DNA from 2 places in the Micromonospora sp. WMMD730 genome. Region 2 is predicted to be linked to the other one. Evidence: riboswitches for the same ligand, from Rfam matches in the RefSeq annotation. Region 2 holds a riboswitch; the other holds the start of a gene.
The links. Region 2 has a riboswitch for S-adenosylmethionine ahead of ACN265_RS15140 (ABC transporter substrate-binding protein). Riboswitches for the same ligand answer to the same signal wherever they lie in the genome.

Region 1: linked by a shared signal. The riboswitch ahead of thrC (threonine synthase) and the one ahead of ACN265_RS15140 (ABC transporter substrate-binding protein) in region 2 are both predicted to bind S-adenosylmethionine.

The regions. Positions count from the first base shown of each region.
Region 1 is NZ_JBMHML010000002.1:281,778-290,465, reverse strand. Features, by position in the region: gene ACN265_RS01340 (cold-shock protein) at 1-159, opposite strand, end outside; gene ACN265_RS01335 (GNAT family N-acetyltransferase) at 383-913, shown strand; gene paaN (phenylacetic acid degradation protein PaaN) at 1,108-2,781, opposite strand; gene ACN265_RS01325 (GNAT family N-acetyltransferase) at 2,834-3,988, opposite strand; gene thrC (threonine synthase) at 4,351-5,637, opposite strand; SAM riboswitch class I at 5,646-5,781, opposite strand; gene ACN265_RS01315 (hypothetical protein) at 6,109-6,813, shown strand; gene ACN265_RS01310 (DoxX family protein) at 6,872-7,321, opposite strand; gene ACN265_RS01305 (hypothetical protein) at 8,311-8,688, shown strand, end outside.
Region 2 is NZ_JBMHML010000002.1:3,459,628-3,468,315, reverse strand. Features, by position in the region: gene ACN265_RS15165 (hypothetical protein) at 1-139, shown strand, start outside; gene tatA (Sec-independent protein translocase subunit TatA) at 354-707, shown strand; gene tatC (twin-arginine translocase subunit TatC) at 726-1,679, shown strand; gene ACN265_RS15150 (amino acid ABC transporter ATP-binding protein) at 1,742-2,491, opposite strand; gene ACN265_RS15145 (amino acid ABC transporter permease) at 2,488-3,285, opposite strand; gene ACN265_RS15140 (ABC transporter substrate-binding protein) at 3,327-4,223, opposite strand; SAM riboswitch class IV at 4,500-4,612, opposite strand; gene ACN265_RS15135 (winged helix-turn-helix transcriptional regulator) at 4,680-5,072, opposite strand; gene ACN265_RS15130 (SDR family oxidoreductase) at 5,193-6,041, shown strand; gene ACN265_RS15125 (RNA 2'-phosphotransferase) at 6,115-6,651, shown strand; gene ACN265_RS15120 (GAF and ANTAR domain-containing protein) at 6,825-7,535, shown strand; gene ACN265_RS15115 (GAF and ANTAR domain-containing protein) at 7,547-8,278, opposite strand; gene ACN265_RS15110 (SGNH/GDSL hydrolase family protein) at 8,570-8,688, shown strand, end outside.

The DNA of each region.
Region 1 (8,688 bases), 3.2 Mb from region 2:
CTGGGCGATCTCGAACTCCACCCGCTGACCGTCGTCGAGCGCCTTGTAGCCGTCCATTTCGATGGCGGAGAAGTGGACGAAGACGTCCTGCCCGCCGTCGACGGCGATGAAGCCGTAGCCCTTTTCGGAGTTGAACCACTTGACGGTGCCCTGTGCCACGGTGCACTTCCTCACTCTGCGCGGCGTTCTCCAACTCCGGATTGCCGGCGGGCCGACAGCGGAGAGCCACCGTTGCGGCGGTCGGTGAGGGCCGCTGAATCGGTGACCGAAATCGCACGCTACACGAGGAGTGACGACAGCGCACGACCACAAATGGGGTCAAATCAGACGGGTATCGACCCGGTTACCCATCGGTGAACGTCGCTGCGGTATGCATGCCTCCATGACCTCTGCCCCGGCCCCACCGGCGACCCGCACGGCCCCCGTGCACCGGGTGCGTCCGCAGGACGCGGCCCGGATGCGGGCGCTGCGGCTGGAGATGCTCGCGGACGCGCCACTGGCCTTCCTGGAGACCGTCGCCGAGGCCGCCGCCCGGCCGCACGCCGACTACGCGGCCCGGATCGCGTACGTGTCCCAGGGGTGTCACACCGCCCAGTTCGTGGCCGACCCCGGCGGCCGGCTGGTCGGGCACGCGGGCGGCACCCTCTCCCCCGACGAGCCGGACCTGACCGTCGTCTACGCGGTCTACGTGACCCCCTCCTGGCGGGGCAGCGGACTGCTCGGTGCGCTGATCGACGAGGTCGCCGCCTGGTCGCGCGCCTGCGGCCGACCGCAGCTCATGCTGGAGGTGGTGGTCGGCAACGACCGCGCCTGCCGGGCCTACCACCGCCTGGGCTTCACCGACACCGGGGTACGCGTCCCGCACCCCAAGATCCCGGCCCTCACCGAACTCCAGATGCGCCGCCCCGCCTGACCTCCACCCCGCCCCTGGCCGCCCGACCCCCGACCGTCCCCCGCTCCACCCCGACCCCGCCCACCCGGCCCCGGTGATCAAGAGGTTCAGGTCAACCGGAGGCCCGGATCTGACGCAAACTTCTTGATCACCGGGGCGGAAGCGGGGGTCGGAGCGGGGCGGAGCGGGGCGGGGCGGGGGAGGCCGGGGGCGGGTCAGGCGGGGCGGCGGGACTGGACGATGCGGAAACGGTTGGCCACGTACGCGCCGTCGGTGAGGGCGGCGTTGGCGGCCGGGTTCGCGCCGCTGCCGTGGAAGTCCGAGAAGGCGGCGGACTGGTTGACGAAGACCCCGCCGGTCAGGTTGGCCGACAGGTGCACCCCGACGTCGATCGCGGCGGCCTCGACGGCGTCCAGCACCGCCTCGTCGGTGGAGTAGACGGCGGCGGTCAGCGCGCCGGACTCCCCCACGGTGGACCGCATGATCTCGATGCTGTGCGCGGTCGAGTCGGTGGCGATGACGAACGAGATCGGCCCGAACCACTCCCGGCCGTAGACCTCGGTGTCGGTGGCGGCGAGCTTGACGACGGTGGGCGTCCGGACCACCGCGTCGGGCAGCGCCGGGTGGGCGACGGTACGCGACTCCAGCACGGTCTCGCCGACCTTGGTGACCTCGTCGAGCCGTTCCAGCACCCCGTCGTTGACGATCGCGCCGGTCAGCTCGACGCCCCGGGCCGGGTCGGCGGTGAGCTTGCCGATGGTGGCGGCGATGCCGGCGGCCACCTCGTCGAAGCTCTTGTGCCCCTGGTCGGTGGCGATGCCCCCGGCCGGGATCAAAATGTTCTGCGAGGTCGTGCACATCTGCCCGCTGTAGAGGGTCAGCGTGAAGCCGAGGTTGCGGCACATCCCGGCGAAGTCGTCGGTGGAGTCGATCACGACGGTGTTCAGGCCGGCCTTCTCGGTGTAGACCGTCGCCTGCCGGGCGTTGGCCTCCAGCCAGTCTCCGTACCCGGTGGAACCGGTGAAGTCGACGATCTTCACTGCGGGGTGCAGGGCCAAGGTCGAGGCCAGCTTCTCGCCGGGGGCCTCGGGGGCGAGCAGCACCAGGTCGGGGTCGAAGCCGGCCTCGGCGAGCACCTCCCGGGCGTACTTCACGGTGATCGCCAGGGGCAGCACCGCGCGGGGGTGCGGCTTGACCACCACCGGGTTGCCGGTGACCAGCGAGGCGAACAGCCCGGGGTACGAGTTCCAGGTCGGGAAGGTGTTGCAGCCGATCACCAGGGCCACCCCGCGCGGCACCACGTGGAACGTCTTGGTCATCCGCAGCGGGTCGCCCTTGCCGGCGGCCTTCTCCCAGCCGGCCGTCCCCGGGTGCCGGGTCATCTCGGCGTACGCGTAGGCGATCGCCTCCAGGGCCCGGTCCAGCGCGTGCGCGCCGCCGGCCTGGAACGCCATCACGAACGCCTGCCCGCTGGTGAACTGCACCGCGTTGGCCAGCTCGAAGATGTGCTTGTGCAGCCGGTCGAGGATCTCCAGGCAGACCCCCACCCGGGCCTGCGGGCCGGCGTCACGCCAGGCCGGCAGGGCGGCGGAGGCGGCGGCGACCACCTCGTCCGCGCCCGGGTGCGGGTAGCGCACGTCCAGGGCCACCCCGAACGGGCTCGTCTCGGTGGCGACCCGGTCGGCCGTGCCGGGCTGGTCGAGCGGGAAGTCACCACCGAGGTACGCCTCGAAGGCGGCCTTCCCGTCGGCGGCGGCCGTCTCGCCGTACACCCGGGGGCTGGGTGATTCGGGATACGCCGACCAGTACCCCCGCTCGGTGATCGCGGTCAGCGCCCGGTGGAGGGTGTCGGCGTGCCTGTCGTACAGCGGGTGCGGGGTCTCCGTCATGCCCGCCATCATGCAACAGATGACGACCAGATCAGTAGGGGCGTGTCACAGATCAGATGGTCGACTGCCACTCCGTGGACCCGGCCACCGGCCGGAACCCGAGCTGCTCGTTGATCGCGATCATGTGGCTGTTCGCCGCCGCGTTGTAGGTGTCGACCACGCTCAGCTCCGGCTCGTACGCCAGGGTGTGTTCGAGGTTCTCGGCCTTGCAGAGCAGGCCGAGCCGGTGCCCCCGGTGGGCCGGGTCGACGATGGTGATCTGCTGCCAGGCGTGCCGGGTGGTGTTCGCGGCCAGGCTGAGCATGCTCCACGCGACCAGCCGGCCGGACTCCCCGTGCACGGCGGCGACGCTGTACCGGCGGACGCCCCGCGCGTCCAGCGCCCGCTCCATGCCCTGGATGCGCTCGGCGTCCACCCGCTCGGGTTCCCACTCCAGGTCACCCAGGGGCGCGTCGGCCAGCAGCCGGCCCTCCAGGTAGGCGAGGTCGGCGAGATGCTCCGACTGCGGGTGGCCGTGCCAGCGGACCGTGCGGTAGCCGGCGGCGGCCGACCGCGCCCCGGCCCGCAGCGCCGCCAGCCGGTCCCGGTCGAGCGCGGTGACGTCGAGCCGGCGACGGACGTCGACCAGCGCCGGCCGGGCACCGAGCGCCGCCGCGAAGGCGGCCCCGGGAAACTCCCCCACCGGGGTGACCCCGACCGCGCCGACCGACGACTCCCCGCCCGGCCCGCCCGACGCCGACGCACCCGGCTCATCGGGTGTCGTCCCACCCGGACCGCCCGGCGTCGCCCCGACCGGTCCGTCCGGCGTCGCCCCGACCGGTCCGTCCGGCAGCGGGGTCACGGTGGAGCCGACCACCCGTTTGCAGCCGGCCTCCCGGAGCAGCCGCCGGGCGTGGGCGAACAACGCCCGCCCCACCCCGCGCCGCCGGTACGCCGGGTCCACCGCCAGCTCGATGCTGGCGTTCTCGGTGTTGTCCAGCAGGTGCAGGTTGACCCGGACCCAGCCGACGGGCACCCCGTCGAGTCGGGCCACCGACCACCGGGTGTCGATGCCGGGCATCGGGTGCCACAGCGACGCCTCGAAGCGTCGCCGGCAGAGCGGCGGGAGGTCGGGGGATTCCGTCGCCTCGACCGTCGCCGCGATCCGGTAGAGGGCGTCGAGGGTGGGCTGATCGGTCCGGTCGATCGTCGCGATGTCCAGGGCCACGCCGCGAGTCTTCCCGTGGACGACACCGGGGGCCAGCGGATTTCCGCTGGCCCCCGGTTCACGTTGGTCGGGAGGGACGTTCGCACAACGCCTCCGGCGTTGGGTCGCAAGAACTTGAAAAGTCTCCGGCGAAAGCCCTCCCGCACGGAGCATCTTCCGCCGCCCGGTTCCTGCCGTCAAGTCCTTCCCGGCGGGTTTTCACCACGCACCGCGAAAACCCGGTCACCCAGAGATCCACTCGGGCCGCCCTGCGCCCATGATCGACACAGTGGGGCCGAAGTGGCGGTGTCCCGGCCGGCTGACACCGCAACCCGCGCCCCGATGGGTCGACCACCGACGCAGGGGCGGGCGGCGCGCCGGGTTCAGGAGAGGAGGCCGGCGTCGCGGGCGGCCCGCAGGGACGGCTTGATCCGGTGGGTGGGGCCGACCTGACCGGCAACCGCGTCGATGGTCTTCAGGCCCTCGCCGGTGTTGAAGACGACCGTCTCGGCGGTCGGGTCGAGCCGGCCGGACTCGACGAGCTTGCGCAGCACCGCCACGGTCACCCCGCCGGCCGTCTCGGCGAAGACGCCTGTGGTGCGGGCCAGCAGCCGGATGCCGGCGCGGATCTCGTCGTCGTCGACGTACTCCATCCAGCCGCCGGTACGCCGCACCGCCTCCAGGGCGTACAGGCCGGCGGCGGGGTCGCCGATGTTGAGGGACTTGGCGATGCCGGTCGGCCGGACCGGGGTGATGGTGTCGGTGTCGGCGTGCAGGGCGGCGGCGATCGGATTGCAGCCGGCCGACTGCGCGCCGAACACCCGCCAGCCTCCGGCCGGGGCCTCGACCAGGCCGATCTCGACCAGCTCGGTGAACGCCTTGTCGATCTTGGTGAGCAGTTCGCCGGAGGCCATCGGGATGACCACCTGGGCCGGGATGCGCCAGCCGAGCTGCTCGGCAACCTCGTACCCGAGGGTCTTGGAGCCCTCGGCGTAGTAGGGCCGGACGTTGACGTTGACGAAGGCGGTGTCCTCGAACTCGTCGGTCTCCACCAGTTCGCCGCAGAGCCGGTTCACGTCGTCGTACGAGCCGTCGATGGCGACCAGGTCGCCACCGTAGACGGCGGTGGTGATCACCTTGCCCTGCTCCAGGTCGCCCGGGATGAAGACCACCGAGGGTGCGCCGGCACGGGCCGCGTGGGCGGCCACCGAGTTGGCCAGGTTGCCGGTCGAGGCGCAGGCGAACCGCTCGAAGCCGAGCGCCTTCGCGGCGGTGAGCGCCACCGAGACCACCCGGTCCTTGAACGAGTGGGTCGGGTTGGCGCTGTCGTCCTTGACCCACAGCGGCGCGCTGATGCCCAGCTCGGCGGCGAGGTGGGGCGCCGCCACCAGCGGGGTCAGCCCCGGGTCGAGGGTGACCCGGGTGGCCGGGTCCTGACCGGCGGGCAGGAGGGCGGCGTACCGCCAGATGTTCTGCGGGCCGGCCTCGATCTGCTCGCGGGTGACGCGCGCCAGCGCGGCGGCGTCGTAGTCGACCTCCAGCGGGCCGAAACACTCGTAACAGGCGTGCTGCGCGGCGAGCGGATAGCGGGCGGAGCAGGCGCGGCAGACCAGGGCACGGGCGGGGCTGGCGGCGGTGTCGATACCGGGGGCGGCGAGCGTCGACGTCATGTCGATTCCTCTCATCTTTCCCCGCATCGCACCCTGCGGCGGGGACGGAATTGGCACCTGCCCCGCCGGACGCTCAGCGATGAGCGCGCGGGGTGGTTGCCGGGGCGTCGTCGGGCCGTATCCCTCAGCCCCTCTGGATGAGGTATGCAGTTGTGAGACCGAGTCTAGGCAGCTTCGCGGCCATCGCCCAGCCTGCTTCCCACGGTGTGAACCATGGCGTTGGCCACCCTGCCACCGGGCATCGACCGGGCACCCCGGTCGGCACCGGTGTTTCGGGGAAGTTTCCAGCTCAACACGTCCGTAGGCACCGGGCGGAGAAACCCGTACGCCGGCCCTCCGGTCGGCCCCTGACCGCGCTCCGACAGGCCGACCCGGGCGGCCCATGGAGCCGATGACCGGCATTGCCATCGATCAGTACGGTGCGGGTGATCTGATGTCGAGAGAGGACCCCCGGCAATGCGACGGATACCGTTGAGCCTCACCAGTCTCGCCCTGGTCTGCCTGCTCACCGCGTGCGGGGGTGAGCAGGGCACGAAGGACGGGGCGGCGCCGACGGTCGGCCCGTCCGCCGAGCCCTCCACGGCCTCGGTGCTGAACGCGGCCACGGCCGAGCCGACGCCCACCGACGTCGAGCCGACCCCGCAGAAGAAGAGCGCCCCCGCCACCGCCCCGGCGGTCACCACCACTCCCCCGGCACCGGTGGTCAAGGCTCCGTTGACCTGCGCCCATCTGGCGGGCGCCAAGCTCGGCAGCAGCAAGACGCCCTACAACGGCTATCCGGACTACCTGCCGTTGAGCGAGGGGCAGTGGTCGGGCGAGGACGGCGCGACCGTGACGCTCCAGAAGCCCTGCGGTATCGGCGACCTCGACGGCGACGGCGCGGACGACGCGGTCGGCGTGGTCTCGATCAACTCCGGGGGCAGCGGCACCTTCTACACCGTCGCGGTGTGGCGCAACAACGGCGGCATGCCGGTGTTCCGGGCGCTGACCGATCTCGGCGACCGGACCCCGGTCGTGTCGGTGAGCGTGGCCGGACAGCGGGCCACCGTGGTCTGGTTGACCCGCAGCCCCAGCCGGGGCATGGCCGAGCTGGACATCAAACGCACCTCGGTCTACAAGCTCTCCGGCAGCACGCTCACCGAGGTGAGCCACACCGACGCTCCCTACAACCCCTGACCGGCCGTGTCGCCGGGGCCGCCTCGTCGAGGCGGTCCCGGCGACACGGGTCAGCGCGTCAGACCGACACCGAGGCGGGCTCGGAGACCGGGGCCGCCGGGGCGTCGGAGCGCCGGCGGCCGAGCAGCGTGTCGAGCGCCCAGGAACCCGGGCCGAGGACCGCGATCAGCAGGAACGACCAGCAGAACAGCGCGGACAGCTCGCCGCCGTTGCGCAGTGGCAGCAGGCCCTCCGGCTGGTGCACCACGAAGTAGGCGTACGCCATCGAGCCGGACGCGAGCAGCGCCGCGGGCCGGGTGAAGAGACCGGCCAGCACCAGCGCGCCGCAGACCAGCTGGATCAGCGCGGCCCACCAGCCCGGCCAGGCGCCGAGCGGGACAGCCTTGCCGGTAACCGGGTTGCCGCCGAACAACCCGAAGACCGACGACAGGCCGTGCAGCATGAACAGTAGGCCGATGACCATGCGGTACAGGGACAGGGTCGGCCCGCCGAGCCGAGAGACGTTCATGGGAACCTCCATGGAAGGGATTACTTCCCCCCATGATGAGGCATCGAAGCAGTTAAATCGATAAATTCTTTGTTTCTGGGAAGATCCCGCTGCGAGACAATACCCCGCCCCTCCGCACCGCGGGTCGCCCCCCGCCGGCCGACGCCGGGCCGATCGGCACCGGACCCGCCCGCCGCGCCCGCGCCAACCGCCCCGACGGCGGTCGGCGCGACGCCGAACGTAATGATTGTTAACTATGAATGAACTGTCATCAAGTTCATACGCAATGTTTATGGTAAATGAATATGCGCACAATTCGCGTGGCATGAGGCGGGCCCGTCGCGGGGCGGCCCGCACCGCCGTCCGACCCCGACCGCCGCACCCCGGACGACGCGGCCGACGCATCTCCCGACCGCCGCATCCGACCGCCACCCCGGCCGGTGTCACCGCACCACCGCCGTGCCACGTGCGAGTCCACTGAGCACGCCGGCAGGCATGCAGACCCACCACCCGCCCCGGCGGCAGCCGGCACCCCCGACCGACCGCCGTGGCCCGCGCGCCGGCTTCGGACGACAGCAACCGGTTGGCACGGTATTCCCGGGAGACCCCGAAAGCCGGACCCATCAGCAATTCACCCGGCACCCGCGTCGAGGCACCCGACGTCGCTTCCGGACAGCCGCCCGCCGCGCCGACCGGCCTCCCGGGCAGTTCAATAATCCTTAACAACCCGCATCGCGGTAACGGCCACCGTAATACGTTAACCTCGTCACCACGTTACGCCCGGAACTGCGAACCCACCCCCGGATTCATCAGTCACCCGCACCGCACCCGACCGGCCCGTGATTCTCGTGCCGGCAATTTCGCACATCCACCGGACGAGGTTACCCAGGCAACCGGTGCTGCCATTCCGTGCGCAACGTCGACCCTCCATTCTCCCTGGTCGAGAGTGGTCTACCTGCTCTCCGTCCCGGCTGACGCCACCTCGACCGGCATTCACGGAAAGGACCACCGTGCGACGTCGACCGCTCCTGCCGTCACGACTGCTCGCCACATTCGGCACCCTGATTCTGCTACCTCTTCTCGCCACCCCGGCCAGCGCCGACACCCCGCCCGAATCGATACGGCTGCTCGCCAAGGCCGCCGCCGACGAGTGTTTCGCCGGGGTCGGGGTCGACTATCCCCCCGGACCGCCCTGCGCCGAGGGCCAACCCAAGGTCAACCAGTCGTACGTCTGGGGGCTCGCCCAGGTCGGCCGCCGGCTCTGGTTCGGCACCGGAGCCAACGTGCTCTGCCTCAAGCCCGAGGGCTACCAGGTCCGCGAGCCGATCCTCAACGACGACTACGTCTGCGAGTTCGACCAGAGCCAGCCGGCCCGGGCCAACCCGGCC
Region 2 (8,688 bases):
GTTGCAACGTCGCCAGGCCGAGGCCGAGACGCTGCGGCACAGCGCCGAGGCGTTGCAGGAACGGGCCGAGGTGCTGCAACGGCAGACCGAGACGACCCAGCAGCGGCTCGAACTGATCAAGGCCAAGCGCGGGAGTTGATCGACAGCGGTCGGTGGGCGACCCGCCCGGGGCCCGTCCGGAGTCCGTTTCACGCAGCTCTGCACCCGTCCAGGTGGTTGACGGGACACTCGCAGGTGGTCAAGACTTCACCGGCCGGGCCGCATCAGCGGTGGCCCGGCGGGTGGCAGCAGCCCGTCACGCACGTACGATGGGCTTCGACACACCCTTCGACACAGAGCGACTGGAGCTTCCCATGGGTGCCCTCAAGCCGTGGCACATCGCCGTACTCGTGGTCGTGCTGATCCTGCTGTTCGGTGCGAAGCGGCTCCCCGACGCGGCCCGCTCGCTCGGCCGTTCGCTGCGGATCATCAAGGCGGAGACCAAGAGCCTGGCCGACGACGACCGCGACCTGGCCGAGAAGGCCGACGCGCAGGCCGGCTACCAGCCGCTGCCGCCCCAGCAGCAGCCCGTGCAGCAGCAGCCGTACGCGCCGCAGCCCCAGCAGCAGTACGCCCCGCAGCCTCAGCAGCAGTACGCCCCGCCGCAGGCTCCGCAGCAGCCGCTCGCCCCGCCGGTCGACCCGGTGCAGCGCGTCCGCGACAACTGACCGAAGGGCCCGATCACCGTGGCCTTCGCGCTCCGTAAACGTGGCCCCAGCACCTTCGAACGGGCCTCCGACGGTTCCATGACCCTGATGGAGCATGTCCGCGAGCTGCGGAACCGGCTGTTCCGTGCCTCGCTGGCGATCGTGGTGGGTCTGATCGTGGGCTTCTGGCTCTCCCAGCCCGCGTTCGACCTACTCAGAGAGCCGTACTGCCGACTGCCCGGCGCCACCGACGCGATGGGCGATTGTCAGCAGTTTCTCCAGCTGTCACCGGCGGACGGTTTCGTCCTCAGGCTCAAGCTGGCGCTCTGGATCGGTCTGATCGTCGGCGCGCCCGTCTGGCTCTACCAGCTGTGGGCGTTCATCGCGCCCGGCCTGCACCGGCACGAACGCAAGTGGGCGTACGTCTTCGTGATGATCGCGGCGCCGCTGTTCGCCGCCGGGGCGGTCCTGGCCTACGTGGTGGTGGACAAGGGTCTCGCGTTCCTGATGGAGTCCGGTGTCACCGGGCTGTCCACCCAGCTCGAGGTGACCCGCTACATCTCGTTCGTCACGAACATGATCCTGCTGTTCGGGGTGGCGTTCGAGTTCCCGCTGATCCTGTTGATGCTCAACTTCACCGGTGTGGCGAGCGCGAAGCGCCTGCTGAGCTGGTGGCGGGCGGTCATCTTCATCTGCTTCGCGTTCGCCGCGATCGCCACCCCGGACCCGGGTCCGTTCGGCATGACGCTGCTGGCCCTCTCGCTGTCGCTGCTGTACTTCGTCGCGGTCGGGGTGGCGTTCATCAACGACCGGCGCAGGAAGCGGCGCGACGGCTCCTACGCGGGGTTGAACGACGACGAGGTGTCGCCTCTGGAGTTGGACGACGACCCGGTGGTGGCCACGCCGGAGCTGGAGTTGTCCGAGCCGGTGCACGCCTCCGAGCCGGTCGCCCCGCCCAAACCGATCGACCGCCGCTACGACGACATGACCTGACCGCCGGGCTATCCGCACCATCCGACGCCGCTCCCGCCCTGCCGGGAGCGGCGTCGCCCGTCTCAGAGCACCTGCGACAGGAAGCGGCGCAGCCGGGGATGCCGCGGTGACTCGAAGACCGCCTCCGGTGCGCCGGCCTCCAACACGACGCCGTGGTCCATGAACGCGACGGTGTCGGCGACCGAGCGGGCGAAGCCCATCTCGTGGGTGACCACCACCATCGTCATGCCCCCGGCGGCAAGGTCGGCCATCACCCCGAGCACCCCCTTGACCAGCTCCGGGTCCAGTGCCGAGGTGGCCTCGTCGAAGAGCATCACCTGGGGTTGCAGGGCCAGCGCGCGGGCGATCGCGACCCGCTGCTGCTGCCCGCCGGAGAGGTGGGCGGGCCGGGAGTCGGCCTTGGCGGCGAGGCCGACCAGCGCCAACTGGGAACGGGCCAGCGCCACCGCCTCCTCCTCGGGCAGCTTCTTGAGCCGGCGCAAGGCCAGGGTGATGTTGCGCAGCACGGTCATGTGCGGGAACAGGTTGAACTGCTGGAAGACCATCCCGACCCGCTGCCGCAGGGCGTCCGGGTCGTCGCGCAGCACACTGCGCCCGTCGAGCAGGACGTCACCGGAGTCCGGTTCGATCAGCCGGTTGACGGTGCGCAGCAGGGTGGACTTGCCGGAGCCGGACGGGCCGATGACGCAGGCCGTGGCGCCCCGGGCGACGTCCAGGTCGACGCCGCGTAGCACCCGGTTCGCCCCGAAGGCCAGGTGCACGTCGCGGACGGCGAGGCTGACCGAAATGGTGGTCGCGGTGCCGGTGCTCATCGGGGGTCCTCCCGGGTGGGGCGCGGTTGCGGTAGGGCGGTCTCGCCGGCCAGGGCCAGCCCGCCGTCGTCGTCGGGATCGACGGTGACCGTCCGGCCCCGACGCAGCCGGCGGTCGATGGCGTTGACCGCGTGGGTCAGCGGCACGGTCAGCAGCAGGTAGCACAGGCCGGCCAGCAGCAGCGCCGACTGGTTGCCGGTGTTGGCGGCGTAGTCCTGCCCGATCCGGAACAGTTCCCGCTGGCTGGCCAGCAGGCCCAGGAAGTAGACCAGGCTGGAGTCCTTGATCAGCGCGATCAGCTGGTTCACCCAGGCCGGCAGTACCCGGCGTACCCCCTGCGGGACGATCACCAGGCGCATCGCCTCACCCCAGGAGAAGCCCAGCGCGCGGGCGCCCTCCAGCTGCGCGGCCTCCACGCTCTGGATACCGGAGCGGAAGATCTCCCCGATGTACGCGGCGGCGATCAGCGACAGCGCCAGGATGCCCAGCGGGTACGGGTTGGGGCCCCACACCTGCATGCCGAGCGGGGCCAGGCCGACGCCGATCAGCAGGATGGTGGCGGCGGCCGGCAGGCCCCGGAACACGTCGGTGTAGACCCGGGCCGGCCACCGCAACCACCGGGTACGGGAGATGCCCGCCACGGCCAGCGCCATGCCCAGTACCGAGCCGAGCAGGGCGGCGGAGACCGCCAGGATCAGCGTGTTGGGCAGCCCGACGGTCAGCATCTCGGGCAGCGCCTCGCGCATGGAGTCCCCGTCGAAGAAGGTCTCCCACAGGGTGCTCAACGGATCCATCGTGTTCTCCTACCGCCCCGCTCGCTGGTCTGGTCGTACCGTCAGGAGGTGGCCGACGTCGACGGCGTCGCCGCGCCCGGGGCGGTGACGTCGCCGCTGCCGGGGGTGAAGCCGGCCGGGATCGGCCGCCCCGGGTAGTACTGCTGCTGGAGCCGGGTCCAGGTGCCGTCGGCGATGACCTCGTCGAGGCCCTTGTCCAGCGCCTCACGCAGCGCGTCGTTGCCCTTGGCGACGGCGTACGCGGTGGGGGCCGGGCTCAGTTCGGTGGCCGCCACCGTGATCTTGCCGTTGCTGTCGGCGGCCGACTTCTCGCCGATCTCGGCGGGGGCGATCCAGGCGTCGGCGGTGCCGGCCTTGAGCTGGTTGATCGCCCCGTTGTAGTCGGGCACCCGCACCGGGTCGAGCTTGCGTGAGGTGGCGTAGTCGTCCTGCACGGTGCCCTGGACGACCACCACCCGCTTGCCGGCGAGCTGGTCGAAGCCGGTGAGCGGGGAACCGGCCGGCACGTCGAGGCCGAAGTAGCCGAAGTCGTAGCCGTTGCCGAAGTCGACGGTCTTCTTGCGTGCCTCGGTGACGGTGATCGAGGAGCTGCCGACGTCGAACTTGCGGTTGTTGACCTGGGAGAGCAGCGCCGAGAAGTCGGTGCCGACGAATTCGACCTTCAGCCCGACCCTGCCGGCGACGGCGACGAGCAGGTCGTTGTCGAAGCCGGTGAACGTGCCGTCCTTGAGGTAGACGTTCGGTGGGGCGTCGGTGAGCGTGCCGGCGCGCAGCACCCCCGGCTGGAGCAGGCCGTACGGGTTGTCGGCCGCCTCGGAGTCGCCGCCGCAGCCGGTCAACGCGGTGCCGGCGAGCAGGGCGGCGACGCCGAGCGCGGCGACCCGCGTCCAGGTGGCGCGGAACAGTCGGAGTGTGGGCAGGGCAGGAAGGAATCGCACGGGTGTCTCCGGAGGTGGTCGGGCGGCGGCGGACGCGCGCCGCCGACGGGATGCCCACCGGGCATCCCGCTGAGGTGTCACGGGAAGAGGGGTTCGACTAGCGGCGGCGACATGAGTCGCTGTGCACCCGCATGAGGTCGACGTGTCGCCGCCTGACCAGCCGGACGCCGACGGACCGGACGCCGGGCCGGATCACGGCGGTGACGCCGTCGCCGGGTGGGGCGGGTGAGTGGTTCGACACGGGTTCTCCCTGATCGGTGTCGACCTGGGGTGACCAGGCCACGCTTGCACCGGGTCGTTCACCGGTGCCTGGTCCTCACCCGGAGCACCCCACCGTGGCGGAGGGTTGCCGGCCAGCGAGCCGGGGCTTGACGCTGGCGCTCATGACCTGCCCGAAATCTAGCAGCAGCGACCGGCGGGTCGTCCACCCGTTATGACGGCCCTCACGTCCGCCCCTTACCGGCGGCCGGCTCGCGCGGTGGTCGGGCGGCGCAGGACCTCGGCGTCGTAGCGGACCCGGGCCGCCTGCACGTCGGGGAGGTGGGTGGTGGCCCAGGCTTCCAGGCCGGAGACCAGGTCGAGCAGGCTGCGGCCGAGGTCGGTGAGGGCGTAGTCGACCCGGGGCGGGACGCTGGCGTGCACGGTGCGGGTGACCAGACCGTCGCGTTCCAGCCCGCGCAGGGTCTGGGTGAGCATCTTCTGGCTGATTCCGTCGATGTGCTCGGCCAGTTCGCCGTAGCGGCGTTCGCCGTCGGCGAGGGTGAGCACGACCAGCACGCTCCACCGGTCACCGATCCGGTCGATGACCTGCCGGCTGCCGCAGTCGCGTTGGAACGGGTCGGGTCGCATCACTTTACTCTCTATCAGTGCGTCACAAACTTCAAGGTGCCTACTCTCTGCCGGGAAGTATCGGCTCCCACCTGCGTGTTGGCCAGTACGACAAGAGCACGCCACCCGAAGGAGAGCGCCATGTCCGTCGTCGTCACCGGGGCCACCGGCCACCTGGGCCGCCTCATCGTCGAATCCCTGCTGCGCCGGGGCGTACCCGCCGGGCAGATCGTGGCCCTCGGCCGCTCCGTGGACCGGCTCGCCGACCTCGCCGAGCGGGGCGTCGTGGTGCGGACGGCCGACTACACCGACCCCGACTCACTGCGCGCCGCCTTCGCCGACGCCGAGAAGCTGATGTTCGTCTCCGGCAGCGAGGCCGGGCAGCGGGTGCCGCAGCACCACAACGTGATCGAGGCCGCCCGTCAGGCGGGCGTCGGCCTGGTCGTCTACACCAGCATCGCCCACGCCGACACCTCCGACCTGCTGCTGGCCGCCGAACACCGGGCCACCGAGGAGGAACTGCGCGCCTCGGGCCTGCCGTACGTGCTGCTGCGCAACAGCTGGTACCTGGAGAACTACACAGGTCAACTGGCCAACTACCTGGCCCACGGGGTCGCCGGGTCGGCCGGCGACGGCCGGGTCAGCGCCGCCACCCGGGCCGACTACGCCGAGGCCGCCGCCGAGGTGCTCACCACGCAGGGGCACACCGGTCGGGTCTACGAACTGGGCGGCGAGGCGTTCACCATGACCGAACTGGCCGCCGAGGTGTCCCGCCAGAGTGGACGCGACGTCCGCTACACCGACCTGCCGGTGCCGGCGTACACCGAGCTGCTCGTCTCCGCCGGGCTGCCCGAGCCGTACGCGGCCACCCTCGCCGACGCCGACCGGGGCCTCGCCCACGGCGCGCTGTACGTGCCCGTGGCGGACCTGGAGAAGCTGCTCGGCCGCCGGCCCACCACCCTCGCCGAGGCCCTGCGCGCCGCCGGCTGAGCCGACCGCAGGGGCGGGCGCGGCACCGGATAACCGGTGGAGCGGGCCCGCCACCGGCCCGACAATGCTCGACATGGATCATCACACGCTGGTGCGGACCAGCAAACGGATCGCGCTGGCCCTGCGCCACCGACCCGCCCGGTTCGGCCTCGCCCCCGACCCGGGCGGGTGGGTGGCCGTCACCGACCTGCTGGCCGCCCTGCGCATCGACAGGTCCACCCTCGACGCCGTGGTCGCCGGCAACGACAAGCAACGGTTCGCGGTGACCCGGGACGCCGACGGGGTGGAACGCATCCGGGCCAGCCAGGGCCACTCCTACCCGGTCGACCTGGGGTTGACCGCGCAACCACCACCCGCCCGGCTCTACCACGGCACCGGGGCCGCGGCCCTCGACTCGATCCGCGCCACCGGGCTGAACCGGGGCGGACGGCACCACGTACACCTGTCGCCGGACGTGCCGACGGCCCGGCGGGTCGGGGCCCGCCGGGGTGGCGCGGTGGTGGTGCTGACCGTCGACGCGGCGGCCATGGCCCGCGACGGGCACACCTTCTACCGCAGCGCCAACGGCGTGTGGCTCACCGACGCGGTGCCGCCCGCCTACCTGGCCTGACCAGCCACCGCGGGCAGCTTGCCGCAGGTGCGTGCGGGGGCGGCCGGCCCCGGGTGCGGGTATGGTGCGGATTGTCGCGCACCCCGGTGCGTCGGGCCCACCGTCGGGCCGGGGGCCGACGCGCCCCCCACCACGGGCAGCCCGGGGGACGCCCGCCGGAAAGGAGCCGTGTGATGGCAGCGCCCCCGCTCTCCCCGCACGACGCCCTGACCCGACTCGGCCGGATCCGCCTCGACGAGGTGGGTGTGGACGAGGTGTTGGGGATGATCGCCGACCTGGCCTGCCGCAGCCTGCGTGGCGTGTCCGAGGTGTCGGTGACCCTGCTGCGCGGTGGCAGCCCGCAGAGCGTCGCCGTCACCGGCGACGCCGCGCTGCGGCTCGACGAGTGGCAGTACCGGCAGGGCCACGGCCCGTGCCTGGACGCCTCGGTCACCGGCGACACCCTCGTCGTGTCCGACACCGGCACCGAGGAACGCTGGCCGGGCTGGGCGACGCGGGCCGCCGACGCCGGCATCGGCAGCGTGGTCGCGATCGGCCTGCCGATCCAGGAGGCGGTGGTGGGCGCCCTCAACCTCTACGGCGCCCGGCCGCACACGTTCGACGCCGAGACGGTGGAACTGGCCCGGACGTTCGCCGCGTACGCGGCGGTGGCCCTGGCCAACGCCCACCTCTACGCCAGCACCGCGACCCTGGCCGAACAGATGCGCTCGGCGATGGAGAGCCGGGCGGTGATCGAGCAGGCCAAGGGCATCATCATGGGGCAACGCCGGTGCACCGCCGACGAGGCCTTCGGCATCCTCGCCAAGCTCTCCCAGGACTCCCACCGCAAGCTGCGCGACGTCGCCGCAGCCCTCGTCGGCCGGGCCACCGCCGGTAGCCGCTGAACCCCCGTGCCTCAGCGGTCGGCGGCGGTGGGCTGACCGGGCACCGACCGGCTGACCTGCCGCACCAGGGCCTCCGCCACGTCCCGCAGCTTGCGGTTGGAATTCTGCGACACCCGGGCCAGCATCGCGAACGCCTCGTCGGCCGTGCACCGGCGTTGCCCCATGATGATGCCCTTGGCCTGCTCGATCACCGCCCGGTTGCGCATCGCCTCCTGCATCTGCCCGGCCAGGGTCGCGGTGCTGTCGTAGAGGTGGGCGTTGGCCAGGGCCACCGCGGCGTGGTCGGCGAACGTCCGGGCCGGCGCGACCAGCGGGCCGAACGCGCCGACCCGGGTGGCGTAGAGGTTCAGGGCGCCCACCACCGCCTCCTGGATCGGCAGGCCCAGCGACATCGACGAGCACACCCCCACGGCGTGCGCCCGGGCCGCCCACTCCGGCCAGCGCCGCTCCTCGGTCATGTCCGCCACGATCAGCACCGTGCCGGTGGTGGCCGCGTCCAGGCTCGGGCCACGGCCCTGTTCGAACTGCCACCTGTCGAGCTGGAGCGCGAGCTCGCCGGTGTGGGCGGCGGTGGTCGCCTCGGTGCCGTGCACCAGGGTCACCGTCACCTCGGCGGCGTCCGGGATGCTCTCCAGGGCCACCTCGGTGATCCGGGACAGGACGGCATCGAGGCCCATCTCGTCGTGGCGGATGGACCCCAACCGGAGGACGGCCTCGGTGAGGTCGAGCGGTGACTGCGGCATGGCGTCTGACGTCCTTGCGAACCGGCGCGAAACCACCGGCCGGAGCCGGCGGCGCGTGATGATCGGTCCATGCCGGTAGGCCGCAGGTGCAGCCGCCGGACGGGCCGGGGACCGCGCCGCTGCTTGACGCTCACGCACGACACCCGGTGGGGCGTCGGATGCGGAGCACCACTGTACCGGTCGGCCGGCCCGGACCGGCGATGGACACCACCGCCGCGTCGACTTCCCCGCTGGTGTCCCGGTCGGACAGCGGGGATGATGGGCGTCCGACGACGACAGGGGAGCGGACGGATGACGGTGGAGATACCGCGCGACGGTCGGGTGCTGTTCATCGGCGACAGCATCACCGACGCCGGACGGGACCGGACCGACCCCGCCGACCTCGGGGTGGGCTGGGCGATGATGGCCGC